4 regions of the Streptomyces sp. NPDC002306 genome follow, and region 4 is predicted to be linked to each of the others. Evidence: riboswitches for the same ligand, from Rfam matches in the RefSeq annotation. Region 4 holds a riboswitch; each other region holds the start of a gene.
What was found. A riboswitch is a leader RNA that binds a small molecule or an ion and turns the genes downstream of it on or off. The one in region 4 is predicted to bind cyclic di-AMP.

Region 1 (7,012 bases), on a different contig from region 4:
CTCCTCGTCTTCCTCTTCCGTAGAAGGGACTTCACCGGGATCGTCGACGGGGTCGTCATAGCCGGGGTGACCGCCACCGGCTTCGCGTTCACCGAGAACATCCTCTATCTCGGCACCGCCTTCGGCACCGACCAGCTCAACGGCGGCCACGGCATCGCGTCCATCACCGCGGCGACCTTCTTCGTCCGCGTGATCATGTCGCCGTTCGCGCACCCCCTGTTCACCGTCCTGACCGGAATCGGCTTCGGCGTCGCCGCGCTGTCCGGAGAGCGGCAGCGGGTGCGGCGGGTGCTCCTGCCGCTGTCCGGGCTGCTGCTCGCGATGGGCATGCACGCGTTCTGGAACGGCTCCTCGACCTTCGGCGAGTACGGTTTCTTCGCCGTGTACGGGGCGTTCATGGTGCCCGCGTTCGGGCTGCTGACCTGGCTGGTGGTCTGGACACGCCAGCGCGAGCTGCGGACCGTGCGCGAGGAACTGCCCGCCTACGCCGTCGCCGGCTGGCTGACCCCGGCCGAGCCGTACGCGCTCGGCTCGATGCGGGCGCGGCGGCTGGCCCGCGAGTACGCCGGGCACCACTTCGGCAGGGCCGCCGGCCGGACGGTCGCGGAGTACGAGGCGTACGCGACCTCCCTGGCGTTCCTGCGCCACCGGGGGCGCCGGGGCCGGGCCGGCGCCGACTTCCTCGTACGGGAACGGGAACTGCTGCACGAGCTGTGGCGCCGCCGGGAGGTGGCGCGGCCCGCGCTGGACTACGCGGCGCGGGCGACGGCGCCACCGGTTCCGGTGATGATGCCGGTGCCCCCTCCGGCGGCATGGCCGGTGTACGGCTACCCGGCGGCGCCGTATCCCGCGTACAACCCGTACCGGTCGTAACCTCCGCAGGCCCCACCGGCCCCACTGGCCCCACCGGCCCCGCCAGTCCCACCGGTCCCGCAGCCCGGCAGCGCGTGACTCCGGGGACATCGCCGGGCCGGGATGCGGGGTGGGGTCAGCGCGACGCGGCCGTCAGGCTCGCGACCTCCGCCCCGGTCAGCTCCAGCTCCGCCACCGCGACCAGCGCCGGCAGCTGCTCGACCGTCCGGGCGGAGGCGATCGGGGCGACCACCGTCGGCTGGTTCGCGAGCCAGGCGAGGGCGACGGTGGCGACCGGTACGTCATGGGCGCCCGCGACCTCGTCGAGTGCGGCGAGGACCTTCCGGCCGCGCTCGGTGTCGAGGTGCTTGGCGGCGCCCGAGGCCCGGGCGCTGTCGACCGTCGCACCGGGGCGGTACTTGCCGGTGAGGAATCCGGAGGCGAGCGCGTAGTACGGGACGGCGGCCAGTCCTGAGCGGGCCGCGAGGTCCTGGAGCCCGCCCTCGTAGGTGTCGCGCGAGACGAGGTTGTAGTGGGGTTGCAGCGCCACGTACCGGGCCAGGCCCTCGCGGTCGGAGAAGTCCAGGGACTCCCGCAGCCGCTCGGCGGAGATGTTGGAGGCGGCGATGTGCCGCACCTTGCCCGCCCTCACCAGCTCGTCGAGCGCGCCGATGATCTCCTCCACCGGCACCTCGGGCTTGTCGAAGTGCGTGTAGTAGAGGTCGATGTGGTCGGTGCCGAGGCGGCGCAGGGAGGCGTCGGCGGCGGCCTTGATGTTCGCGGCGCTCAGCCCCGGGAAGTCCGGGTGCTGGCTGACCTTGGTGGCGATGACGACGTCGGCGCGGTTGCCGCGCGCCTTGACCCAGTTGCCGATGATCGTCTCGGACTCACCGCCCTTGTTGCCCTCGACCCACGCCGAGTAGGAGTCGGCGGTGTCGACGAAGTTGCCGCCCGCCGCCGCGTAGGCGTCGAGCACGGCGAAGGACTGGGCCTCGTCGGCGGTCCAGCCGAAGACGTTGCCGCCGAGGGCGAGCGGGAAGACCTCGAGGTCGGAGGAGCCGAACGTGCGCAGGGAAGTCATGTACAACATCAACACGCACCCGGGAAGCCCATATTCCGCATATGTCCCGGGAAACGGAAACCGGCAGCCCTGACGTCGGGGGGACGTCGTCAGAGCTGCCGGGGATCGGAGAACGATCAGGGAACTCGGAGCGTTCCGCGGGTCAGGGGGTGAGGCCCTTGCCCTGCAGCCAGGCCATCGGGTCGATGCCGTCCGCGCTGCCGCCCGGGTGGACCTCCAGGTGGAGGTGCGGCCCGGTGACGTTGCCGGTGGCGCCGACGCGGCCGATGACATCGCCGGTGGCGACCTTCTGCCCGACGCTGACGTTGATCGAGGACTGGTGGCAGAACCACAGCTCGGTGCCGTCGTCGAGGGTGAGGATCGTGCGGTAGCCGTAGGAGCCGGCCCAGCCCGCCTCGGTGACCGTGCCGCTGTGGATCGCCTTGATGAGCGTGCCGGTGGGCGCGGCGAAGTCGAGACCGGTGTGGTAGCCGGAGGACCACATCGAGCCGGCCTGGCCGAAGGTCGAGGTGATCGTGTACGAGGAGGTCGGCAGCGTGTACTGCTTGGCGAGCTCGGCCAGGCGCGCGGCCTCGGCCTTCTGCGCGGCCGCCTCGTCCGCCTTCTTCTTGGCGGCGGCGGCCTTGGCCTCCGCCTCCTTCTCGGCCTTGGCGGCGGCGTCGGTGACCGCCTTCTGCGCCGCCGCGGCCTCGGCCGCCGCGGCCTTGGTGTCGACCTGGTCCTGCTGCTGCTCGGCCTGCGCCATGATCCGGCTGCGCAGCGCCTCGCCGGCGTCGGTGGTGCCCTGGGCGGTGTCGGCGGAGGTCACGCCGATGCCGCTGAGCGGGGTCGTGGGGGCCTCGGCGGCCTCCGCGGTGTCGTCGGACAGCAGGGAGCCGACGGAGGGCAGGTCCGGCATGGAGATGGACACCGGCGGCTTGCCGGTGTTGGCGCTGGCCATACCGCCCGCGCTCACGGCGGCTATGACGCCGACGCCCAGGACGGTGGAGCTGCGGGCGAGTCCGCCGCGCTGCTTGGCGACGCGGTGCCGGCCACGTACGGGACGGAGGGACTCCTCGGTGGGGTTCCACTCCTCCCACGGGCCCTCGTCGGTGCGGTAGCTGCCGGAGCCGAACGGCTCGGTGCTGCGCTGACTCGGCACGAACGGGGCTTCGGGGGCAGGCCGGTTGGACGCCACGTGGGCGTGCTCCTTTCCTTCCTTCTCGCCTACCGGGTTAGCTGACGGGTTCGGAGCAGGAAGGTCTCCTACGCGCGTAAACCGCCTGTCGTTCACGGCGGTGTCCGTGCGATTCACCCCAAGGTGGTGGTTCCCCGGTTCCTTGCAGGATTCGGCGCGTGCGCGCGGAGCCGTCGCTTGTGACGGCTGGGACGACCGCGCTGCGTTATCGAACGTTAATAGACACGGGGGCGTGATTCCAAGCTGTTCCACTTGATCATTAACACTTTTTTGGCCTGGACTTACAGCCCATGACCGGCGGAAATCGGGCGAGTTGACCGCAGCGAGCGCTCGGGCGGGAACATCTCGGGAGTCACACGCGTTTTGACGGTGACTCAGATGTGATGCACAGAGGGGTCACCCGATCACCCCGCGTGACGACGGGCCGTTTCTTCACGACTCCGTCCATCGCGGCCCGATCCAGGCATCTGCTCCGTTCCCTCCCCCCTCAGGGCCGTCGTACGGCGAGCAGCGCCATGTCGTCGGCCATCCCGCCGCCCGAGTGCCGGCGCACGTCCTCCGCGAGGGCGACGAGCAGCGCCTCGGGATCGCGGAAGCACCGGCCCGCGAGCCGCTCCTCGGGGTCGTAGAAGCGACCCTGGGTGTCGCGGGCCTCGGACACGCCGTCGGTGTGCAGGAGCAGGGTGGTGCCCCTCGGGAAGTCGCACTCCTGCGCGCGGTCGGGCCAGGTGCCCAGCTCGCCCATGCCGAGCGGCAGGGCGGGTTCGCGGGCCGGCAGCGCGCGCACGCTGCCGTCGGTGTGCAGCAGCAGCGGCGGCGGATGCCCGCGGTTGAGGATCCGGACGGCGTCGCTGCCGTGCGGCAGTTCGGCGAGCACGGCGGTGGTGAAGCCCTCGAAGGCGTCCAGCCCGTCGCGCCGGGTGCCCTCGCGGGCCAGCGCCCGCTCCAGCCGCTGCGCGACCGCCTCCAGGGTCGCCTCCTGCTCGGCTGCCTCCCGGAAGGCCCCGATGACGACGGCCACGGCCGCCACGGCGCCCATGCCCTTGCCCCGTACGTCCCCGACGAGGAGCCGCACCCCGCGCGGGCTGTCCTGCACCGCGTACAGGTCGCCGCCGATGAAGGCGTCCTCCTGGGCGGCCTCGTAGCGGGCCGCGACGTCGTAGCCGCCGATCCGCTCGGCGGGTTCGGGCAGTACCGCGCGCTGGGCGGCCTCGGCGATCTCGCGGGCGCTGGCCAGCCGTCGGTCGCCGCGGCGCACGACGCGGTTGATGACCACGGCCATGGCGGCGACCGTGGCCACGGTGACCATCTCGGTCATCGCGCTCGCGTCGGGGACCAGGGAGAACCGGGCGTGCACGGCGCAGACCGCGGCGAACGCGAAGACCCCCGTGGCGATGGTGCCGGACAGCGTGTACAGCGGCGCCGCCACCAGCGGGGCGGCCGTGAAGAAGGGGGCCGCGGTGAATTCGGGGGGCGTACAGAGGTCGTAGACGATCCCGCCGGCGACCAGCAGGAGGGGGAGGAGCTGGAGGAGGGTCCGGGCGGCGGAGATCCGGCGCTCCGCGCGTTGCTCGCCGGACGGCCGGGGCGCCTCGTCGCCGAGCCCTGGGTCGGGCACCGGATCGGTCGGGAGCCGGCCGCCGGCCCGGGTGCGGGGCACGAGGTAGTCGTCGTAGGCGGTGCCGGGATCCTTGTGCGGCTCCTCACCCGCCGCGTCATGAGGGCGCACCACTCGTCTCCTGCCGTCTCCCGCCACGGAGATCCAGATTCGCCGCAGCCGGAACGGGGAGCGACCGGTGTGAGCCGACCGGCTGACGCGAGCGCCGGGGCGGGGGAACGCGCGTCCCGGCGTGAACGGCATGAACGGCGTGGAAAACACTCAGGGCCGGAATCCATGAACTGGATTCCGGCCCTGAGTCTTCAGTAGCGGGGACAGGATTTGAACCTGCGACCTCTGGGTTATGAGCCCAGCGAGCTACCGAGCTGCTCCACCCCGCGTCGGTGACACCAGCATACGCCATTCGCGGGACCGGATGCACAACGGTTGATTCCCGGCCCGTCGGCGTGGCTCGGTTCAGCCCCGCAGGTGCCGGTTCGGCGCCTGGGCGGCCGCCTCGTACTCCGGCAGTACGACGACGTCGGCGCCCTCGGCGACCAGTACCCCGTTGCCGTCCGCACCGGCCACGAAGGTGTCCGGCTCCCGCCAGGCCGTGACCACCCGCCGTACCCCCGCGTCGAGGATCAGCCGCGCGCACGGCGCCGGCCGGGAGGCCCGCCGGGCACACGGCTCCAGGCTGCTGTACACCGTCGCGCCGCCCAGCCGCGGATCCGCCGGGTCGATCTTCGCCAGGGCCGCCTCCTCGGCGTGCACGACGGGATCGTCGCCCTCCCGGGAGTGGCCGCGGGCGAGCTCCGTACCGTCGGCGGCCACCACCACCGCTCCCACGCTGAACGCGGTCCGCGACGGCGGGCACTGCGCCGCCAGGTCACAGGCGAGCGCCAGCCAGTGCCGGTCGGCGGGCGAGGCGACACCTCCGGCGCCGGGTGCGGTCGGCTCGTAGCGCATGAGGACGACGTCCTCGATCCGCCGGGTCTCCACCAGCCGCAGCCGCCCGCCCTGGTACGCGCCCGGCCCGAACAGGCGGGGCGCGTCCGGGTCGCCCACGAAGAGCGGGGCGAGCACGAGCTGGAGTTCGTCGGCGAGCTCCTCCTGGAGCAGCTGGGTGTGGACGGTGCCGCCGCCCTCGACCATGACCCGCCGCACGCCCCGCACGTCGTGCAGGTGTTCCAGCAGCCGCCGCCAGTCGAGCCCGGCGCCCAGCGTGACGATGTCGGCGGCGATTCCCGCGCGCCGGGCGCGTTCGGCGCCCCGGTCGGTCGTGTAGAGGACCTTCTCGCCGCCGGTGTGCCAGAAGTTCGCCGCCGGGTCCAGCTCACCCGTCCCGCTCACGGTCACCTTGAGGGGGTACTCGGGGCGGCCGGCGGCGACCCGGGCGGCCCGGCGCTCGGGCGAGTTCACCAGCAGCCGGGGGTTGTCGGCGCGGAGGGTGCCGGCGCCGATCAGGATCGCGTCGACGGAGGCCCGTACCTCGTCGACCCGGTCGAAGTCGGCGGGGCCGGAGAGCAGCAGCCGCTCGGGACCGGTGTCGTCGAGACAGCCGTCGAGGGAGACGGCGGCGGACAGCAGGACGTACGGGAACGGCATCGACGCGCTCACTCTCGGCAGCGGGGCTGGGCGGAAACGGCGGGCGGCGGGGGAGTGTGACGGGAACCCTTGGTTCAAGTTTGAAACAAACCTACACTGGCGCCATGACGACCCGCTGGCTCACCCCCGAGGAGCAGCGCGCCTGGCGCGCGTACATGGCCGCCACCCTTCTGGTGGAGGACGCGCTCGACCGGCAGCTCCAGCAGGAGGCCGGCATGCCCCACCTGTACTACTCCATCCTGTCGACGCTCTCCGAGTCGCCCGAGCGGCGGCTGCGCATGACGGACCTGGCCGAGCGGCTGAAGATCACCCGCAGCCGGCTGACGTACGCGGTGACGCGGCTGGAGAAGGACGGCCTGCTGGCGCGCGAGGGCTGCCCGTCGGACCGGCGGGGCAGCATCGCGGCCCTGACCGACGCGGGCATGACGGTGCTGGAGCGGGCGGCGCCGGGGCACGTCGAGACCGTGCGTACGACGCTCTTCGACCACCTCACCCCGGACCAGGTGGGCCAGCTGGAGGAGATCTTCTCGGGGATCACGGGTGCGCTCCAGGGCGACGCGACGGGCGGGGCGCCGGACGACGTGCCGTGGCGCCGCCGCTCCGGTACCCCGAAGCCGCCGTGCCCGTGACGCGTGGCCGAAGAACCACTTCCTCATTGCTTTAAATTTCAAGCGTGGGTTAGGGTCGGGATCTCAGG
Region 2 (7,012 bases), on a different contig from region 4:
TGACGACGCGAGGGGTGACGACCCAGGGAATGACGACGTGGGGGCGACGTCGGTGGACGTCGAACCGGCGTACGGTGCGGTACTCGCCGCCGCCGACAGCGCCTCCGCGAGCCCCCCGAGCTCCACGTGCACCACGAGCACCGGCTTGCCCGGCACCTGCTCGGCGGCGGAGCGCAGCGCTTCGGCCAGCATCGCGTCCTCGACGGACGCGCCCCCGATCGCCGGGATGGCGGTGACCACGACCGCGTCGCACGTCTCGTCCGCCAGCGCCCTCGACAGCGCCTGGCGGAAGTCGTCCGCCGTGGCCCCCGTCGTCAGATCCACCGGCGGCAGCGGCCGCAGCCCCTCGGAGAGACAGGCGTCGTACGTCAGCACGCCCAGCGACTCGGAGTTGCCCAGGATCGCCACGCGGGGGCCGGCCGGCAGCGGCTGGCGCGCGAGCAGCAGTCCCGTGTCGACCAGTTCGGTGATGGTGTCGACGCGGATGACGCCGGCCTGCCGCAGCAGCACCGACACGGTCGCGGGCGGCAGCCGGGTCGCCCGGACGGCGTGCCCCTGAGGGGCGGAACCGGCGCCCTGCACGACGACCAGTGGTTTCGCCGCGGCCGTGCGGCGTGCGAGGCGGGTGAACTTGCGCGGGTTGCCGAGGGACTCCAGGTACATCAGCGCGACATCGGTGTCCGGGTCGTCGTACCAGTACTGAAGGACGTCGTTGCCGGAGACGTCCGCGCGGTTGCCGGACGAGACGAAGGTGGACACGCCGGTCACCCCGGTGACCCCTCCGCCGCGCCGGTGCAGGCGCGACAGCAGGGCGATGCCGATGGCGCCGGACTGCGCGAACAGCCCTATCCGTCCGGGTCGCGGCATCTCGGGGGCCAGCGACGCGTTCAGCCGGACGTCCGGGGAGGTGTTGATGATCCCGAAGGCGTTCGGGCCGATGATGCGCATTCCGTACACGCGCGCGTGGCGCACGAGTTCACGCTGGCGCTCGCGCCCCTCTGGGCCGCTCTCCGCATACCCGGCGGAGACCACGACGAGTCCCTGCACACCGTGCTCGCCGCACTCGGTGACGACGTCGGGCACGCGCTCGGTCGGCACGGCGACGACCACGAGGTCGACGGGCCCCTCGATGTCCCGCACCGAGCGGTGGGCGGGCACACCGCCGAGCTCCTTCTGCCCCTCGGGCAGCGCCTTGTTCACGGCGTGGAGGCTTCCGGTGAAGCCTGCCTGCCGGATGTTGTCGAGGATGCCGCGGCCCACCCCGCCCGGGGTACGGCCGACGCCGACCACCGCGACGGACCCCGGCACGAGCAGCCGCCGTACGGACCGCGCCTCGGCGCGCTGCTCCCGCGCGCGCTGCACGGCGAGCGAACGCTCCGTGGGTTCGAGGTCGAACTCCAGGCGCACGACACCGTCCTCGAAGCTGCGCTTCTGGGTGTAGCCGGCGTCCGTGAACACCTTGATCATCTTGGAGTTCGCGGGGAGCACCTCGGCGGCGAAGCGGCGGATGCCCCGCTCGCGCGCGACGGCCGCGACGTGTTCGAGGAGGGCGGAGGCGACGCCCCTCCCCTGGTGCGCGTCCTGCACCAGGAAGGCGACCTCGGCCTCGTCGGCGGGAGCCGAGGCGGGCATGCCGTCGGCGCCGATGCGGTCGTAGCGTACGGTGGCGATGAACTCGCCGCCGATCGTGGCCGCGAGTCCCACCCTGTCCACGAAGTCGTGGTGTGTGAAGCGGTGGACGTCCTTGGCGGACAGCCGCGGGTACGGCGCGAAGAAGCGGTAGTACTTCGACTCGTCCGAGACCTGCTCATAGAAGCTGACCAGGCGGTCGGCGTCATCGACGGTGATGGGCCGGACGCGCGCGGTGCCACCGTCACGCAGTACCACGTCCGCCTCCCAGTGGGCGGGGTACTCGTGTCGGTCGTGCCGGTCCGCCGGGTTCTGCATGGGCCCCAGAGTACGGCTCGCGTACGACAACGGCGCGAGGCAGTCTGTGGAGGACGGACGTCGGATCGAGGCCGCGATCCGACGCCACTCCCGGGACGGGACACCGGACCGCTCCGGGCACATATCTCGATATGGAACACTGGTCTAGACAACCCTGAGTACTGAAGGGCAGCATCACATGGCTGAGCGCCGCGTCAACGTCGGCTGGGCCGAGGGCCTCCACGCCCGTCCCGCCTCCATCTTCGTCCGAGCCGCCACGGCCGCAGGCGTCCCGGTCACGATCGCCAAGGCCGACGGCAACCCCGTCAACGCGGCCTCCATGCTGGCCGTTCTCGGCCTCGGCGCCCAGGGCGGCGAGGAGATCGTCCTCGCCTCCGACGCCGAGGGCGCGGACGCCGCGCTCGACCGTCTGGCGAAGCTGGTCGCCGAGGGGCTCGAGGAGCTTCCCGAGACCGTCTGAGCATCGCCTTCGGCGCGGCTCTACGCACGCCACTTCTCGCAGCAGCATTGCCCGCGGCACTAGTCACGGCACTGCTCGCAGTACTGCTCACAGCACGCGGTGGAGCCGCGTCGGCCTTCCCGGCCGGCGCGGCTCCGCCGTTTTCGCCGGGCCTTTCACTCCCGCCGCTCCACCGGAATTGCCGGGACCTGCCAATATCGGCGCCCACTCCGAGATCGCCTCGAAGTCACCCCGCGGGCATACGAAAGACGTGCGGCCGGAAATTCCCGGCGCATGCGAATGAGGGCAGCGGAAATACACCCCCGCTGAATACCGCCTCTTTGTATACGGCGCCTTTGTTAATGCCGCAGGCTCGTCATGTTTACGGGGTGTTGCGAAGTCCTCACACGGTCCGCGCGCTCCCCCGCCCGGTGAACCGCGGACGGTGCGCGGCGCTCGCCCGCTCGGTGTGCAGCGCCGTGACCGCCCGCGCGCGTTCGGCGTCGCCGCGGGCCACCGCGTCCACGATCGCGCCGTGCTCGGCCCATGACTCCACCGGGTCGGCCGGCGCCTCGATCGCGTACATCCAGGCGATCTTGTGCCGCAGCTGGGTCAGCGTGGCGGTCAGGGCGTGGCTGCCGGACGCCTGGGCGAGCGTCTCGTGGAACCAGCCGCCCAGGGAGCGCAGGTCCTCGCTGTTGCCCTGCCTGGCCCGCTCCTGGCCCAGGCGGACCAGGCCGCGCAGCACCTTCAGATGGGCCTCGGTCCGCCGCTGGGCGGCCCGGGACGCGCCGAGCGGCTCCAGGAGCACGCGCATCTCCAGCAGGTCGGAGGCTTCCTGCTCGGTCGGTTCCGCGACGCACGCGCCCGCGTGCCGACGGGTCACCACGAAGCCCTCGGCCTCCAGGGTGCGCAGCGCCTCCCGGACGGGGACGCGCGAGACGCCGTAGCGTCGCGCGAGGAGTTCCTCGGTGAGCCGGCCGCCGCGCTCGTAGACACCGGCGACGATGTCGTCCCGGATCGCCGTGCATACCGAGTGCGCCGGAATACGCATGACCGACCTCCGCCTTAATGCCCGTGAAACGTCGCCGAGTGACGTGCGTTCTGCGACTCTATGGCAATCGGACGTAATTTCCGACGGGCGGCCGGAATCCAGGGATATTTTTTGGACAGGAAGGCCTCCGAAAGGCCGAAAGCCCCGGCTCGGGGAGCCGGGGCTTCGGTATGTCTCGCCGACTGCCGTCAGACGTTCACACCATGCGTGCGGAGGTAGGCGACCGGATCGATGTCCGAGCCGTATTCGGGGGTGGTCCGGGCCTCGAAGTGCAGGTGCGGGCCGGTGACGTTGCCGGTCGCGCCGGAGACGCCGATCTGCTGGCCCGTGACGACCTTCTGGCCCACGGAGACGCCGATGGACGACAGGTGACCGTACTGGGTGTACGTGCCGTCGTTCATCTTGACGACCACCTGGTTGCCGTACGCCCCGCCCCAGCCGGCCTCGACGACGGTGCCGTAGCCGACCGTGTGGACGGAGGTGCCGCTGGCCGCGTGGAAGTCGATGCCGGTGTGGCTGCCGGACGACCAGAGCGAGCCGCCGCTGAGGTAGCCGGTGGAGACGTAGGAGTGCGCGATGGGCGTCACGAAGGTGTTGAGCCGCTCGCGCTCGGCCTCGCGGGCGGCACGCACCTTGGCCGCGTGCTCCGCCTTGGCCTTCGCCGCGGCCTTCTCGCGGGCGACCTGCAGGGCCGCCTTCTCCTCGGCGGCCTGCTTCTGCGCGGCGGCCTGGGCGTCGATCTGTTCGGCGACCGAGTCGCCGATGGTGATGACCGGGGTGAGGCCCGTCTGCTCGACGGAGTTCTCGGCGGCGAGGGCGGGGGCCGCGAGGGTACCGATGACGCCGGTGGTGGCGAGGGCCGCGATGCCGGCTGCCTGAGCGCTGGTGCGCTTCATCCGGCCGGGACGACGATGCTTCCCGGGGGCGCACATGAACGCCATGTAGAGGCTGGTTCCTTTCCTTCCCTCTCGCCTACCGGGTTAGCTGACGGGTTCGGAGCAGGAAGGTCTCCTACGGACCCCCTCGCGGCACGCGCGGGCGTCCGATTCACCCCAGGGACTGCATGGGTCCCCGGCTCCCCTGGCTCGCGCCGTACGGGGACTCGGCGATGACTGTCCGCTGCCGCGGGTGCGGCGCACTGCCTGACGGACAGACCGCCTGACCGTACGGGCGCCGTCTTTCGATCCTCAAACGGATCGCCGCTTTTGTAGCGCATCCCACAGGGCAGACAGGCAACTCTCCCCCAATTCGGACACTCCGCGCACATGGCGGGGCCCTGGTGACCCATCGGTCACCAGGGCCCCGCACGCGCGTGCCTCCGCGTCGTCCCTACTCGGCGGACACGACCGTGACCGCACCGATGCCGAGGGCCTCGACGGGCTCCCTGATCTGCGCCGCGTCCCCGACGAGGATCGTCACCAGACGGTCCACCGGGAAGGCGTTCACGACCGCCGCGGTGGCTTCCACGGTGCCGGTCGCGGCGAGCTGCTGGTACAGCGTCGCCTGGTAGTCGTCGGGCAGGTGCTGCTCGACCTGGTCGGCCAGCGTGCCCGCGACGGCCGCCGCGGTCTCGTACTTCAGCGGCGCCACCCCGACGAGGTTCTGCACGGCGACGTCACGCTCCGCGTCGGTCAGCCCCTCCGCGGCGAGCGTGCGCAGCACGGTCCACAGGTCCTCCAGGGCGGGACCGGTGTTCGGAGTGTCCACGGAGCCGCTGATGGCGAGCATCGCGGCGCCGGTGGCCCCTCCGGCGGAGGTGGGAGCGCCCGACCTGAGCACCTGCCCGAACGCGCGCACCCCGTAGGTGTAGCCCTTCTCCTCCCGCAGGACGCGGTCCAGCCGGGAGGTGAGGGTGCCACCGAGGCAGTACGTGCCGAGCACCTGGGCGGCCCACACCCGGTCGTGCCGGTCGGCACCGATGCGGCCGATCAGCAGCTGCGTCTGGACGGCGCCGGGACGGTCCACGATGACCACGCGGCCGGTGTCGTCGGCGCTCACCGGCGGCACGGGGCGGGGCGCGGCCTGGGAGCCCTTCCAGGCGCCCAGGGTGTCGCCGAGAAGCTCGTCCAGGTCGAGGCCCGCGAGGTCGCCGACGACCACGGTGGTGGCCGTGGCGGGGCGGACGTGCCGGTCGTAGAAGGCGCGCACGGCCGCGGAGTCGATCTTCGTGACCGTCTCCTCGGTGCCCTGGCGCGGGCGCGACATGCGCGAGGTCGCCGGGAACAGCTCCTTGGAGAGCTCCTTGGCGGCACGGCGTCCGGGGTTGGCCAGCTCGTGCGGGATCTCGTCGAGCCGGTTGCGCACCAGCCGCTCGACCTCGCTGTCCGCGAAGGCGGGCGCCCGGAGGGCGTCGGCGAGCAGGCTGAGCCCCTTCTCCAGGCGCGAGACCGGCACTTCGAGGCTCAGCCGGACGCCGGGGTGGTCGGCGTGCGCGTCGAGAGTGGCGCCGCAGCGCTCCAGCTCGGCGGCGAACTCCTCGGCGGAGAGTTTGTCGGTGCCCTCCGAGAAGGCGCGCGCCATGATCGTGCCCACCCCGTCGAGGCCGGCCGGCTCGGCGTCCAGCGGCGCGTCGAGGAGCACCTCGACGGCGACGACCTGCTGGCCGGGGCGGTGGCAGCGCAGGACGGTCAGCCCGTTGTCCAGGGTGCCGCGCTCGGGCGCCGGGAACGCCCAGGGCCTGGCCTCGCCCGGCCGGGGCTGCGGGTGGAACTCCATCGTGGTGAGCTCGGTCACTGGGCCGCCTCGGTCTCGTCGGTGGCTTCCACGGTCGCCGCGGACTCCGGGTCTTCGGTGCTCTCCGCGGCCTCGGCGTCGTCCAGGGCCTCGGGGGCGGTGGGCTCGTAGACGAGCACCGCGCGGTTGTCGGGGCGCAGGCGGGCCTTGGCGACCTCCTGGACCTCCTCGGCCGTCACGTCCAGCACCCGCTGGACGGCGGTCAGGGCGAGCTGCGGGTCGCCGAACAGGACCGCGTAGCGGCACAGTTCGTCGGCGCGGCCGGCCACCGTGCCCAGCCGGTCCAGCCACTCGCGCTCCAACTGTGCCTGCGCGCGTTCCATTTCCTCGGCCGTGGGGCCCTCCTCGGCGAACCGGGCGAGCTCCTCGTCGATGGCGGTCTCGATGACCGGCACCTCGACGTCACCGGACGTCTTCACGTCCAGCCAGCCCAGGGAGGGCGCCCCGGCCAGCCGCAGCAGGCCGAAGCCGGCCGCCACCGCCGTACGGTCGCGCCGTACGAGCCGGTTGTAGAGGCGGGAGGACTCGCCGCCGCCGAGCACGGTCAGCGCCAGGTCGGCCGCGTCGCACGCGCGCGTGTTGTCCTGCGGGAGCCGGTAGGCGGCCATCAGCGCGCGCGCCGGGACCTCCTCCTCGACGACCTCGCGCAGCTGCCCGCCGATGACGTCGGGCAGCGAGCCGTCGCGCGGGGCGGGCTTGCCGTCGTGCGAGGCGATGGAGCCGAAGTACTTCTCGATCCAGGCGAGCGTCTGCACGGGGTCGATGTCGCCGACCACGGAGAGCACGGCGTTGTTGGGCGCGTAGTACGTCCGGAAGAACGCGCGCGCGTCCTCCAGGGT
Region 3 (7,012 bases), on a different contig from region 4:
AACGGACATGACCCGTCACACCGTGGCGCCCAAGGGACAGGGCGGCCGGGGCGCCTATCGGACCATCGGTGAGGCGGTACGCGCCGCCTCGCCCGGCGACCTCGTGGTGATCGCCCCCGGCACCTGGACCGAGGCCCTGGTGCTGGACCGGGCGGTCGTGCTGACCGCGGAGCAGGGCCGGGGCAGCGTCGTCCTGGCCGCCCCGCCGGGCGAGGTGCCCGCGGTGACCGTGACGGGTCCGGACTGCGCCCTGCACAACCTCACCGTCTGGGGCGCCGATCCGGGCGTCCCGGCCGTAACGGTCGAGTCCGGCGCCGGGCTGGTGCTGGAGGAGTGCACGATCGAGAGCGGCCGGGTCCAGGCCAGGGGACCGGACGACGAGGAGAGCGGCACCACCGCCGTCGTACTGCGCCGGTGCCGCCTGGAAGGAGCCCGGCTGGCCGGACTGCACCTGGCCGGAGCTGTCCGCGCCGAGCTGGAGGACACCTCCGTCACCGGCGTGGACGGCACCGGCGTCGTCCTGTCCGGTACCGCCCGGCTCGACGCCGTACGGCTGCGCCTGGACCGTACGACCGGATCCGGCATGCGACTGCGCGGCCGGTCGCGGCTGCGGCTGACCGACTCGGTGCTGACCGGCAGCGGCCGGGCCGGGCTGCTCCTGGAGGACACCACCGAGGCCAGCGCCGGGGAGGTCAGGATCGAGACGCCGGGTGCCGCCGGAGTGCACCTGACCGGCTCCGCGCGCGCCCAGTTGACCGACTGCCGCATCCGCGCCGCCGCCGCCAGCGGGCTCGTCGTCCAGGAGGACGCCCGGCTGAACGCCTCGGGCTGCGCCGTGGCCGACGCGGGCGCCAACGGGCTGCTCGTCACCGGCGCCGGGCAGGCCGAGCTCGCGGACTGCCGGATCGACCGCAGCACCTTCAGCGCCGTCCACCTCGCGGGCACCGCGGTCGGACGGCTCGCGGACTGCCGGGTGCGCGGCGGCGCCGAGCACGGTGTCCACGCCACCGGCGAGGCCCGGCTCGAACTCGCCGACTGCGGGATCAGCGACGTCGCCATGACCGGTGTGTGCGTGCTGGAACGGGCCGCGGCCACGCTCACCGGCTGCCGCATCTCGGGGTCGGCCTCCGGCATCGGCATCGGATCGCCGACCGGTACCACCGTCGAGCACAGCACGGTGACCGGCACCGGGGAGATCGGCGTCCAGGTCGCCAAGGGCGCCACCGCCGTCCTCACCGGGATCCGGGTCAGCGGCGCCGGCGCGGCGGGACTCGTGGTCGACGAGGGCGCCGACGCCAAGGTGACGGGCGGCTCGCTGGAGGACTGCGCGGGCTCCGGCGCGGTCGTGTGGACCGGTGCCCGGCCGGAGATGACCAACCTGCGCATCCATCACCCGGGCAAGAACGGCGTGTTCCTGGCCGAGGGCGCGGGCGGCACCTTCACCTCGCTGGACGTCACCCGCTCCGGTTTCCCCGCCCTGCACGTGGGCGCGACCGCCGACCCCCTCTTCCGGCACTGCCGGATCAGCGACTGCGCCGAGGCGCTCGGTGTCGACGACGGCGCCGTCCCGGTGCTGGAGGACTGCACGAAGGACGGCCTCCCGCTCGCCTTCGGCACCCCGGCCCCGGCGCCCGCCTCGCCCCACGCGACGCCGGGCGCCGCGGAGCCGGCCCGCTCCGGGGCCGCCGACAATCCGGACGAGCCCGAGGAGACCCTGGAGGACCTGCTCGGCGAACTGCACGAACTGGTCGGCCTCGACCGGGTCAAGCGCGACGTCGGCTCGCTGGTCAAGCTGATGCAGACGGTCCGCCGCCGCGAGGAGGCGGGCCTGCCCGCCCCGCCGCTCAGCCGCCACCTCGTCTTCGCCGGAAACCCCGGCACCGGCAAGACCACGGTCGCCCGCCTCTACGGCAGGCTGCTGAAAGCCCTCGGGCTGCTGCGCCGCGGCCACCTCGTCGAGGTCGACCGGACGGCACTGGTCGGCGAGTACGTCGGCCACACCGGCCCCAAGACCACCGCCGCCTTCAACCGGGCCCTGGGCGGGGTGCTGTTCATCGACGAGGCGTACTCCCTCGCCCCGCTCGGCGCGGGCAACGACTTCGGCACCGAAGCCGTCGCCACCCTGGTCAAGCTGATGGAGGACCACCGCGACGACGTCGTCGTCATCGCCGCCGGATACCCCGGCGACATGGACCGCTTCATCAGCTCCAACCCCGGCCTCGCCTCCCGCTTCGGCCGCACCCTCCTCTTCGAGGACTACGCGGCCGCCGAGCTCGTCTCCATCGTCGAGTACCAGGCCGGGCAGCACCGCTACGAGCTCACGCCCACCGCCCACACGGAGCTCCTGGACATGTTCCAGCGCCTGCCCAGGGGCGAGGGGTTCGGCAACGGCCGCTCGGCCCGGCAGGTCTTCCAGGAGATGACCGAACGCCAGGCCCAGCGGGTCGCCGAACTCACCGACCCCACGGCGGACCAGCTGATCAGCCTGGAGTCGCAGGACCTTCCGGTCCCGGCCGAACGCTGACCGGGCTCACGGCCGCGGGGCCAGCTCCGCCATCGGTCCCCAGCCGTGCTGGCCGGGTACGTTCACGTTGATGATCTCGGGCGTCTCGGCGACCGCGCCGGCCATCGTGGCCAGCCCCGCCTTGAAGTGCGCGGACCCCACGTGGGCGGCCCCGGCGTCCTCGTCCGCGAACGCCTCCAGCAGCGTGAACCGGTGCGGGTCGTCGACGCTGCGCGACCAGTCGAAGAACAGGTTGCCGGGTTCCGCGCGGGTCGCCTCGGTGAAGGGAGCCACCAGGGACAGCCACTCGTCGGCGCGCTCGGGACGGACGGTGAAGCGTACGGCGATGAAAATCATGGCTCCACCATGCCGCCGCCGGCGACGGAAGGCCAGCACCGGACACTCCGGTACGGGCCGATCCGTACGGCCTTCGGCTCAGGCGGGCCGGGCCGCGCTGTGGATCGCGGTCTGGCCGGCGAAGAAGATCGACTCCTCCCGTATGGAGGCACCCGGGCCCGGGGCGTGGATCATCGTGCCGTTGCCCGTGCAGAGACCGACGTGGCCCGCGTCGCCGTGGAAGAAGATGAGGTCGCCGGGCTGGAGGTCGGTGAGCGGTATCGCCGCGACGCTGCGGGCCTGGTCGAGCGCCGTACGGGGGAGCGCGACCCCCGCGGCCCGCCAGGCGGCCTGGGTCAGGCTGGAGCAGTCGTACGACTCGGGTCCGGTCGCGCCCCACAGGCACGGCCTGCCGATCTGGGCGCGGGCGAAGTCGAGCGCCATGGCGGCCTTGCCGCCGTAGGACGGCTCCGGCACGGGAACGGGGGCCGGAGCGGGTGCGGGTGCGGCGAACTGTCCCGTGTCGGCGGGGCCGTTCGTGTACCCGATGGCAGCCGGTACGACGGCGAACTGTCCGGTGTCGACGGGACCGTTCGTGTAGCCCGTGTCGAGGGGGAGGCTGAACTGCCCGGTGTCCACAGGGCTGTTGGTGTAGCCCACGACGGCGGGCACGACGGCGAACTGCCCGGTGTCGACGGGACCGTTCGTGTAGCCCGTGTCGACGGGGAGGCTGAACTGCCCGGTGTCGACCGGAGTGTTCGCGTAGCCGCTGCTGACGGGGAGGCCGGTGTCGAGTCCGGTCGCCGGCTGCGCGATCCAGCCGGCGATGTCGCCGAACAGCGGATCCGGCTCGGCGGGGGCGGGCCACAGGGGTTCAGCCGCGGGCGCGGGCGCGGCCTCGAGCTCGGCCGGCGGTGTGCTGCGCAGGGCCAGCTGGCGGGCCAGCAGTCGCCTCGCGGAGGCGATCTTGTCCTGGATCTGCCCCTTGGTCGTCCGCAGCGCGGCCTGTCGCGACCCGTTGTCGGGCGAGGGCGCGGGCGAAGGGGTGAGCGAGGGCGAGGGTGAGAGCGAGGCGGCGGGCAGCGCGGCCGGGAGAGCCGGGGCGGTCTGGGGCGCCGGAAGGGCCGGGAGGGCGTCGCGTCCCCGCTCCGGCGCGGCCGGGAGCGCGGCGACGGGACCGGCGGTGAGCTCCGGTACGCGTCTGGCGGGCGCCTCCAGTTCGAGACGGGGGGCCGGAATGCCGGCCGGCAGCTCCGCCGGGCGGTCGGGGCGCTCGGCGCGGGCCGGGCGGGCCGCGGCCGGCGGCTCGGGCGTCCTGTCGGCGGGCAGTACCGCCGCGACGGTCGGGCCCAGCTTGGCGCGCGCCACGTCGAACCACTGCTGGGCGACCCTGTCGAGGGCGGGATCGCCCGGCCGGCGCTCCGGGGGGCGCGTCGGCTCGGCGGGCCTGCGGTTTCCCGCTGACATCGCGCGGGTGGCGTTGTAGGTCCCCGTGTCCGACTCGGCGCGGTCGTAGAGGGTGTTGATCCGTCGCCGGATCTCCTCACGGCTGACCGCGTCCTGCATGTCGGGGAGACCGAGACCAGCGGGGCGCGTGTCGCGTTCCGGCGCCATCGGCGACGTACTCCTTCCGTGCACCGCCTACCGAGTTAGCTGTCGGGTTCGGGCGGAGGTTCCGGAAGGCGTGCCCTACGGCCCTTGCCCCGCAGGGCGGTTGGGCCGATTCACCCCAAAGATCGGTTGGGTCCCCGGCTCCGGCGGCCGCAGTGGTTCACCGGACTCGGCGGAGGCTGCGCGGCCCGGCGGGATTCGCCGGAGGGTTCCGAGCGGCCTGGCGCCAACTTAGCTAATTTGTGCGGCTCATGTGAAGGTTGAAGGGCGGTATGCCCGATACGTAATTGTGACCTTCATTTCCTTGTGGCCTCTCCGGGGTGCGGAGGCCCCCGGCCGGGCCACTGTGCCTGCCTCCTCTCCGGTCGTGCGGCGGCGCGGGAATCGATCGTCACGCCGACTGATTCGAGTGCCGATCCTTGAAGAGGCGCCGAATCCGGTCGTAGGGTCCAGGCATTCCTGCGTCATCCGTCGTCGTCATCCGAGGTACTCATGGACCGCACCCGCCTGCAGCACCTCCTGGCCCGCGAGGGCGCCGAGGCCGACCGCCGCAACCCGCGTTCGAAGGCCGCCTACGCGCGGTCCGAGCACCTCTTCGGCCGGGTTCCGATGACCTGGATGAACAAGACGGCCGGTGCCTTTCCCCGCTATCTGGACACCGCCCGGGGCGCCCGGGTGACCGACATCGACGGACACGACTACATCGACTTCTGCCTCGGGGACACGGGCGCGATGGCCGGCCACTCGCCGGAGGCGGTGGCCGCCGCCGTCCAGCACCGGTTCGCCGCACTCGGCGGGGCGACCGCGATGCTGCCGACCGAGGACGCCGAGTGGGTCGGCGCCGAACTCACCCGTCGGTTCGGGCCGACGCGGTGGAGCTTCTCGCTCACGGCGACGGACGCCAACCGGTGGGCGATCCGGCTCGCCCGAGCCGTCACCGGCCGCGCCAAGATCCTGGTGAACAGCTACAGCTACCACGGCAGCGTCGACGAGTCGCTCATCGTGGTCGGACCCGACGGCCGGGGCGAGGCCCGTCCCGGCAACGTCGGAGCGCCCTGCGACGTCACGCTGACCAGCCGGGTCGCCGAGTTCAACGATCTGGCCCAGCTGGAGCGCGAACTCGCCCACGGCGACGTCGCCGCCGTCCTGATGGAGCCCGCGCTGACCAACATCGGCATCGTGCTGCCCGAACCCGGCTATCTGGCCGGGGTCCGCGCCCTGACCCGGCAGTACGGCACGCTCCTCGTCAACGACGAGACGCACACCTTCTCCGCCGGCCCGGGCGGCTGCACCGCGGCCTGGGACCTGGAGCCCGACGTGCTGACCATCGGCAAGGCGATCGGCGGCGGCATCCCCGCGGGCGCCTACGGTCTCTCCGCCGACCTGGCCGAGCGGCTGCTGGCGCGCGCCGACCTCGACCTGGTGGACATGGGCGGTGTCGGGGGCACCCTCGCGGGCAACGCGCTGTCCGTCGCCGCGATGCGCGCCACCCTGGAACACGTCCTCACCGACCAGGCCTTCGCCCACATGTCCCAGCTCTCCGAGCGCTTCGAGGCGGGCGTCCGGGCGGGTATCGACGCCCACGGTCTGCCCTGGTCGGTCAGCCGCCTCGGCGCGCGGACCGAATACCGCTTCACCGCGCCCGCGCCACGCACCGGCACGGAGTCGGCGGCGGCCGCGGACCCGGAGCTGGAGGACTTCCTCCACCTCTATCTCGCCAACCGCGGAATCCTGCTGACCCCCTTCCACAACATGGCGCTCATGTGCCCGGACACCACGGAGCGGGACGTGGACACGCACACCGGGGTGTTCGCCGCCGCGCTGGCCGAACTGACCGGCTGACGTGCGCCGATAGGGTGGTCGCGAGCCGTCGGGACGGGAAGGGGAGCAGGAGACGTGGACGACATCGACCGGGCCATCCTGCGGGAACTGCAGACCGACGGCCGCATCGCGTACGCCGACCTCGGCCCGAGGGTCGGCCTGTCCGCCTCGGCCGCCCGGCAGCGCCTGCAACGCCTGCTGGACGCCAAGGCCGTCCAGGTCGTCGGTGTGACCGACCCGATGGCGATGGGCGGCCAGGCCATGGCGCTGCTCGGCGTCGGGGTGGACGGCGACCCGAGAGCCGTCGCCGACGCCCTGGCCGAACGCCCCGAGGTGGTCTACTCCGTGCTCACCTCGGGCGGGTTCGACCTGTTCGCCGAGGTGGTCACCCCCGGCCCGAAGGATCTCCTGGACTTCGTCAACGACGTCGTCCGGCCGATCGACGGAGTCCGGCAGGTGCAGTCCTTCCCCTACTTCGGGATCCACACCCACCGGTTCCTCTGGGACGTCGGCTGACCTCGCGCGCCGGTCCGGCACCGAACGCGGCGCCGATCGCAGCCCGAACGCGGACCCGGTCTCGACCCTGATCGCGGCCCCGAACGCGCACTCGAGGCCGGTCCCGAGCCGGCTGCCGCCTCAGATCCGGCGCACGGTGTGCAGTTTCGTGGCGTACGTGCCCGTGCCGTCGAGCAGTGAAGCACCGCCCAGGTCGGACATGGTGGGCCCGTCGACCGTCTTGCG
Region 4 (7,012 bases):
GAGCGGTAGTTCTGCTCCAGCAGGATCGTCGTCGCGTTCGGGTAGTCCTCCTCGAACTGGAGGATGTTGCGGATCGTCGCGCCGCGGAAGGCGTAGATCGACTGGTCCGCGTCACCCACGACGCACAGTTCGGCGGGCTGGAGGTCGAACTCGCCCGGCGGTACGTCCACGGGGTGCTCGGCGGTGCCGACGAGCTCGCGCACCAGGGCGTACTGGGCGTGGTTGGTGTCCTGGTACTCGTCGACGAGCACGTGCCGGAAGCGGCGGCGGTAGTGCTCGGCGACGTCCGGGAACGCGCGCAGCAGATTGACCGTCGTCATGATCAGGTCGTCGAAGTCGAGCGCGTTGGCCTCGCGCAACCGCGACTGGTACATCGCGTACGCCTGGGCGAGGGTCTTCTCGAAGCCGTCGGTGGCCTGGGCGGCGAAGTCCTCCTCGTCGATCAGCTCGTTCTTCAGGTTGGAGATCTTGGCGCTGAAGGACTTCGGCGGGAAGCGCTTGGGATCGAGGTCCAGGTCCCGGCAGACCAGGGCCATCAGGCGCTTGGAGTCGGCGGCGTCGTAGATCGAGAAAGACGACGTGAAGCCGAGCCTCTTGCTCTCGCGGCGCAGGATGCGCACGCACGCGCTGTGGAAGGTCATCACCCACATCGCGTTCGCGCGCGGGCCGACGAGATGCTCGACGCGCTCCTTCATCTCGCCCGCGGCCTTGTTGGTGAAGGTGATCGCGAGGATCTGGCCCGGGTGCACGTGCCGCTCGCCGAGCAGGTGGGCGATGCGGTGGGTGAGCACCCGGGTCTTGCCGGATCCCGCGCCGGCCACGATGAGCAGCGGGGCGCCGGAGTGGACCACGGCCGCGCGCTGGTTCTCGTTCAGCCCCTCCAGCAGGGAGGCCGGGTCGATCGCCGGGCGTGGGGCGCCGTCGCGATAGTAGGCGTCCCGGTCCGGCGGCACGTCGAACTTCCCGCCGAACAGATCGTCCGGAACCGGCTCCGGTACGTGCTCGTCCTCGGGCGGTGGCGGGGGTTCCTCCCCATGGGCCCGGGGGGCCTGGAGATCCGCCAGGAAGCTGTCGTCAAAGAGGCTGCTCATCGCTCTCCGAGTCTAGGGCGCCCCACCGACAACCCGCCGCCGCCCTGAGAACATCCCCCCGTAATCGGCCTTCCGGCACCTTTTCACCTTACGGAACGACCCCGGCACCGACCGCGATCGGGCAGTCGCACCGGCAGCGCGACCGAAGCACCATCTGCCCATCTACGGCCAAATCACCAAAAAGTCCTCCGATCGACCAAGATGAACAACTCCTGACCTGAGGTCACGAAAATGTATCGGGCATATCGCCCATCAACCTTCACAGAGGCCACACGCGTTGGCTAGCGTGCCCAGCAGGCCGCACGACCCCCTCCGGCGAACCTCGCCGGGCCGCGCGGCCCTCCGCCGAGTTCGGTACGCCGCCACGGCGACCGGAGCCGGGGACCCAACCGAGACCCGGGGTGAATCGGCCCGGCTTCCCATCGGGGAGCGGCCGTAGGGCAACCCTTCCGATCCATCCGCCCGAACCCGACAGCTAACCCGGTAGGCGGAACGTGGAAGGAGTCGCCTCCCTTGGCGTCGCACCGCAAGTCGCGTCCAGCAGCTACGCGCGTAGCAGGCATACGCACCCCCGCCCTCGCCACGGCGGCGCTCACCTCCGTCGCCCTGCTCTCCCAGACGGCCGACGCCACCCCCTCGGCCGACGACGGCAGGCCGAGCCTCGAAGAGGTCGAGAAGAAGGTCGACGACCTTTACCGCCAGGCGGAGTCGGCGACCGAGAAGTACAACGCGGCCAAAGAGCGGTCCGGCAAACAGCGCAAGCGCGTCGACACCCTCCTCGACGACGTCGCCCAGCGCACCCAGGCGCTCAACGAGGCACGCGAGGAGCTCGGCTCCGCCGCCGCCGCGCAGTACCGCACCGGCGCCGGCGCACCTGACACCGCGACCTTCCTGCTCGCGGACTCCCCGCAGGACTACTTCGACCAGGCCCAGCTGATGAGCCGTCTGACCACGCGCCAGAAGGGCGCGGTCGACGACTACGTCACCGAGCGGTCCGCGACGATGAAGAAGCGCCAGGAAGCCGCCGAGGGCCTGCGGACGCTCACCGACTCGCAGGACGACCTGCGAACGGCCAAGGCGGCCGTCCAGCGGAAGCTCGCCGACGCGCGTGTGCTGCTGTCGAAGCTGACGGCCCAGGAGAAGGCCCGGCTGGCCGAGATCGAGAAGCGCGAGCAGGCGGAGGCCACGCGCGCGGCGGCGGAACTCGCGAAGCGACAGGCGGCGGCCTCGCGCGCGAGCACGAGACCGCAGGCGGACTCGTCCGCACCCGCCTCCCCGTCCACGTCCTCCCCGTCCACGTCCTCGCCGTCGTCCTCCGGCTCCTCGTACGACACCCAGGCCGACAAGGCGCTCGCCTTCGCCCGCGCCCAGATCGGCAAGCCCTACGTCTGGGGCGCGACGGGACCCGGCTCCTACGACTGTTCCGGCCTCACCCAGGCCGCCTGGAAGGCCGCCGGCGTCACCCTCCCGCGCACCACCTACGACCAGGTGAACGCCGGCACCACCGTCCCCCTCTCCGCCGCCCGCCCCGGTGACCTGGTCTTCTTCTACGACGACGTCAGCCATGTGGGTATCTACCTCGGCGACGGGATGATGATCCACGCCCCCAAGCCCGGCGCGTACGTCCGCGAGGAGTCGATCTACTACGACGGCGAGCCGGGGATCCACAGCGTGGTGCGCCCCGCCTGACGAGGCTGCCCGCGCCCGCGCGTATTTCCGGGCGCCCGCGCGCGTGCCCCGCTCGCGCGGCGTGCGGCGCTCCTTAGCATCGGCCGCATGCCGCGTACCTCCCCTCTTCGCGCCTGGTGGGCGCACGGTCAGCCGGCGGCCGGGGCCGCCGTGCTGGCGACCGGCATCCTGTCGGTCGCGCTCCGGCTGACGGGGTACGAGGTCCTGTCCCGGATCACCCTGGTGCTCGCCTGCGCCGCCTGGCTGGCACTGGCGGCGGGCTTCGTCGTCCAGCTGCTGTGGGCGCGGGAGGACTGGGTGAGCTGTGCCTGCACGCCCGCCGCGCTCACCTCGGTCGCCGCGAGCGCCGTCCTCGGCACCCGCTTCTCGATGCCGGGGTGGCGGACGCCGGCCGAGGCGCTGCTGGCCCTCGCCGCGGTGCTGTGGCCGGTGCTGCTCGTCGTCGTCCTACGGCACTGGGAGCGCCGTATGCCCGGGGCGGTGTTCCTCGGCTGCGTGGCCACGCAGGGGCTCGCGGTGCTCTGCGCCGGCCTCGCCGGGGCCCTGTCGACGGCCTGGCTCGCGCACGCGGCGCTGGTCCTGTTCCTGTGCGGGCTGGTGCTCTACTGCCTGGCCCTGGCCCACTTCGACCCGCGTCAGGCCGTCGAGGGGGCCGGCGACCAGTGGGTGGCCGGCGGGGCGCTCGCGATCTCGGCGCTGGCGGGGGCGCAACTGCTCGCGGCCGACGGGCCGCGCCTGTACCTGTGGAACGACGACGACCGTGGCGCCCTGCGCGTCATGACCGTCGGTCTGCTGGCGCTCGACCTGTGCTGGTACGTCGTCCTGCTGGTGGCCGAGGTGCGGCGGCCGAGGCTGCGCTACGACGTGCTCCGGTGGTCTACCGCGTTCCCGATGGGGATGACGGCGGCGGCGGTGCTGTCCGTCGCCTCCGCCGTCGGCGTCCCGTGGCTGAAGCCGGTCGGGGAGGTGCTGCTGTGGATCGCCGTGGCGGTCTGGCTCGCGGTGGCCGTGGCGGCGGTCCGGGCGGCCTCGGGGGCCGTCCGTGCCGGCGCCGCGGCCACAGCACCGCGATGAAGACGTTCGCCGTGGTCAGCGGGGCCGGCTTCATCCCGTCATGAGGCCGGAGCCCGACGAGGGGATCCCCCGCCGCCCGGCACCGGCCGCCGCACCCGACGGCGGGCTGCATATATGCGCCATAGCACCGCGTCGCCCGAACGTGTCCGGGAATCCCGACATCGGTCATCACACTGCGTGAAGTCGACGGCTCCGCGCCGGGACCGCAGCCACTTGAGGTCACCGTTCGATCCGCCGGCGCCAGTTCCGCACATGCTGTTACCCAACCGACACAGACGGGTTTAGCGTCCTGCCCCAGGTGACCGGCTCCCCACCGCCGCCCGGGCCAGGGGCGGCAGTCGGACACCACCGCCGAGAAGGTCCGGCGGCGGCTCGCTCCCCCTGTGCGGGCCGTCGCCGGACGCGTGGACCGCCTTCCGGTGGCCGCGCGTCCGCTCCCCTGGCGGCCGTGCGTCCGCCGGGCGGTCACACGGAAGAGGCGGTCGTACGAAAGGACGTGCAAGTCCACGTGGCAGCGCACCGCAAGCCCCGCCGGCGCTCGCTCAGCGGCAATACGGCCCGTACCGCCGCCACCCTCGCCCTCGCGGGCGCGGCGACCGCGACGGCGTTCGACGGAACCGGTCAGGCCGCACCGAATCTGACACCGGCGCAGGTCAAGGCCAAGGTGGACAAGTTGTACCAGGAAGCCGAGGCGGCCACCGAGAAGTACAACGGCGCGCAGGAGAAGGCACAGGCTGCCGAGAAGCGGCTGGGAACGCTGCGGGACGAGGCGGCCCGCCGGGAGGACCGGCTCAACTCGGCACGGGACGCGCTGGGATCTCTCGCCGCCGCCCAGTACCGCGACGGCGGCATCGACCCCGCCCTGCGGCTCGCGCTCTCCGACGACCCCGACCGGTATCTCGACGGAGCCGCCTTCGCCGAACGGGCCGGTGACCGGCAGGCGGGCGCCGTCGCGCGCGTCCGCAAGCAGCTACGGGAGATCGAGCAGTTACGCGGCGCCGCACGCGTCGAACTGACCTCTCTCAGGTCACGGCAGGCGGAGCTGCGGCGGAACAAGGAGACGATCACCGGGAAACTGGACGAGGCACGGCGGCTGCTGTCGCGGCTGTCGGCCGCGGACCGCGCGAACCTGGCGACGGCGAGCGGCACCGGCCGGGCCTCGCGCGCGTCGACGACCGGGCGGGACAGCCTCGCGGCACCCGGGAGCACGACGGCCACGGCGGCCAGGACCTCCGCGCCCACCTCCCGCGCGGCGGACGCCGTCTCCTACGCCTACTCGAAACTCGGCAGCCCCTATGTGTGGGGCGCCACCGGACCGGACGCCTTCGACTGCTCGGGCCTCGCCCAGGCCGCGTACCGCGCCGCCGGCCTCTCCCTGCCCCGCACGACGTACGCGCAGATCGACGCGGGCCGCCGGGTCTCCCGCTCCGAACTGCTCCCGGGCGACCTGGTGTTCTTCTACTCGGGCATCACCCACGTCGGGATCTACGTCGGCGACGGACAGATGATCCACGCCCCGAACCCCTCGGCGCCGGTACGGCTGGCGCCCATCGACCAGATGCCGTTCGCGGGGGCCACCCGGGTCGTGTGACGTGACCACGACGGGTGCGACGCGTACCGAATGCTGAACGCCTAGTGCCGGGTGCCTGGTGGACGGGAAGTCCGAAGAGGGTGGAGGGGGTCAAGAGCCGCTCGTGGATGGCCTGATGAGGCCGGGCGGGGTGGCGCCGGGACGGGCTTGAGCGCGGCGGCACGGTAGCGTCGACGAGCGGGGTGGCAGTGCCTCCCCGTCCGCAGTCCGCCGATCCGTCGCCGTCCCGGCGCCGTCCGAGAGGGTGCCGATGTCCTCGTCCACGCTGCCGCCGCCCCCGCCGCCTCCGCACGTACGGACCTGGCAGGACCGGGGAGCGCTGCTGGCCGACCGGGGGCGGGTGCTGGAGGAGCTGAGGCGGCACAGCCTCGGGGTACACCGGGTGCTGCTGCTGTGGCTGCTGGCGCTCGCGGCGATCATCGGCTGGTCGCTGCTGGTGCTGCCGCTCCAGCAGTTCGAGGAGCAGGACCCGACGGGGCTCCTCCTCGGACCCGTCTTCCTGCTCCTCGGCCTGGCGGCTCTCACCCCGCCGGTCATCGCCGTCGTCCTCGCCGTCCGCCAGGACGGCCAGATACGCCGGCTCCTGGACGCCTGGCTCGCTCTGGACCGCCATCAGGCGACGGACGCCCGTCTACGCTCCCCCGGCCTCAGCCTCTTCTGGCTGCTGTCGTCCCTCACGGTCTGCGCGACCGGCCTGTGGGCGTCCCTCGCGGCCACGGCGGGCCCGACACCGGGCCGCACCGCCCACAGCGAGGTCGCCCTCGGCCTGGGCATCGGCACGATCCTGTGGCTGACGGGCCTGATCGGCGTGGTGAAGGCCGTACGGCACTACCGGTGGGCGCTGCGGGTGCTGGGGCGGGTACCGGTCGCGGAGCACCTCTAGAGGCGGCGGCCGCGACGCCGGCGCCCGCCGCTCACACCAGTCGTCGCGCCGTCGCCCACCGGGTCAGCTCGTGCCGGTTGGAGAGCTGGAGCTTGCGCAGCACCGCCGAGACATGGGACTCGACCGTCTTCACCGAGATGAAGAGCTGCTTGGCGATCTCCTTGTAGGCGTAACCGCGGGCGATCAGCCGCAGCACCTCGCGCTCGCGCTGGGTGAGGCGGTCGAGATCCTCGTCGACCGGCGGGGCGTCGGTCGAGGCGAAGGCGTCGAGGACGAACCCGGCCAGCCGCGGGGAGAAGACCGCGTCGCCCTCCTGGACCCGGAAGACGGAGTCGACCAGGTCCGTGCCGGTGATCGTCTTCGTCACGTATCCCCGCGCGCCGCCACGGATCACCCCGATCACGTCCTCCGCCGCGTCCGAGACGGACAGGGCGAGGAAGCGGACGGGCTGCTCGGCGTCGGCCATCAACGGAGCGCAGCGGCGCAGCACTTCGACGCCGCCGCCGCCCGGGAGGTGGACGTCGAGCAGGACCACCTCGGGCCGGGTCGCGGTGATGACCGTGACGGCCTGGTCGACGTCGGCGGCCTCCCCGACCACCTCGACACCGGTCTCGTCGGTCCGTCCGATCTCGGCCTGTACGCCTGTGCGGAACATGCGGTGGTCGTCGACGAGGACCACGCGCA

Region 1: linked by a shared signal. The riboswitch ahead of ACWCQK_RS07655 (M23 family metallopeptidase) and the one ahead of ACWCQK_RS30010 (NlpC/P60 family protein) in region 4 are both predicted to bind cyclic di-AMP.
Region 2: linked by a shared signal. The riboswitch ahead of ACWCQK_RS27365 (M23 family metallopeptidase) and the one ahead of ACWCQK_RS30010 (NlpC/P60 family protein) in region 4 are both predicted to bind cyclic di-AMP.
Region 3: linked by a shared signal. The riboswitch ahead of ACWCQK_RS22600 (C40 family peptidase) and the one ahead of ACWCQK_RS30010 (NlpC/P60 family protein) in region 4 are both predicted to bind cyclic di-AMP.

What each region holds. Positions count from the first base shown of each region.
Region 1 covers NZ_JBSFCK010000002.1:709,748-716,759, reverse strand. Annotated here, with positions in the region: gene ACWCQK_RS07665 (PrsW family intramembrane metalloprotease) at 1-873, shown strand, start outside; gene ACWCQK_RS07660 (aldo/keto reductase) at 989-1,933, opposite strand; gene ACWCQK_RS07655 (M23 family metallopeptidase) at 2,076-3,110, opposite strand; cyclic di-AMP (ydaO/yuaA leader) riboswitch at 3,122-3,277, opposite strand; gene ACWCQK_RS07650 (PP2C family protein-serine/threonine phosphatase) at 3,598-4,770, opposite strand; tRNA gene ACWCQK_RS07645 (tRNA-Met) at 5,035-5,108, opposite strand; gene ACWCQK_RS07640 (dihydrofolate reductase family protein) at 5,185-6,315, opposite strand; gene ACWCQK_RS07635 (MarR family winged helix-turn-helix transcriptional regulator) at 6,420-6,944, shown strand.
Region 2 covers NZ_JBSFCK010000016.1:127,910-134,921, reverse strand. Annotated here, with positions in the region: gene ACWCQK_RS27380 (bifunctional acetate--CoA ligase family protein/GNAT family N-acetyltransferase) at 1-1,947, opposite strand, end outside; gene ACWCQK_RS27375 (HPr family phosphocarrier protein) at 2,126-2,407, shown strand; partial or broken gene ACWCQK_RS27370 (GntR family transcriptional regulator) at 2,746-3,440, opposite strand; gene ACWCQK_RS27365 (M23 family metallopeptidase) at 3,629-4,381, opposite strand; cyclic di-AMP (ydaO/yuaA leader) riboswitch at 4,395-4,558, opposite strand; gene ACWCQK_RS27360 (M16 family metallopeptidase) at 4,770-6,173, opposite strand; gene ACWCQK_RS27355 (M16 family metallopeptidase) at 6,170-7,012, opposite strand, start outside.
Region 3 covers NZ_JBSFCK010000011.1:94,342-101,353, forward strand. Annotated here, with positions in the region: gene ACWCQK_RS22590 (right-handed parallel beta-helix repeat-containing protein) at 8-2,524, shown strand; gene ACWCQK_RS22595 (putative quinol monooxygenase) at 2,531-2,860, opposite strand; gene ACWCQK_RS22600 (C40 family peptidase) at 2,939-4,453, opposite strand; cyclic di-AMP (ydaO/yuaA leader) riboswitch at 4,462-4,635, opposite strand; gene ACWCQK_RS22605 (transaminase) at 4,943-6,292, shown strand; gene ACWCQK_RS22610 (Lrp/AsnC family transcriptional regulator) at 6,347-6,787, shown strand; gene ACWCQK_RS22615 (NlpC/P60 family protein) at 6,908-7,012, opposite strand, start outside.
Region 4 covers NZ_JBSFCK010000021.1:30,130-37,141, reverse strand. Annotated here, with positions in the region: gene pcrA (DNA helicase PcrA) at 1-1,091, opposite strand, end outside; cyclic di-AMP (ydaO/yuaA leader) riboswitch at 1,439-1,596, shown strand; gene ACWCQK_RS30010 (NlpC/P60 family protein) at 1,605-2,780, shown strand; gene ACWCQK_RS30005 (tellurite resistance/C4-dicarboxylate transporter family protein) at 2,868-3,854, shown strand; gene ACWCQK_RS30000 (NlpC/P60 family protein) at 4,363-5,445, shown strand; gene ACWCQK_RS29995 (hypothetical protein) at 5,696-6,328, shown strand; gene ACWCQK_RS29990 (LuxR C-terminal-related transcriptional regulator) at 6,360-7,012, opposite strand, start outside.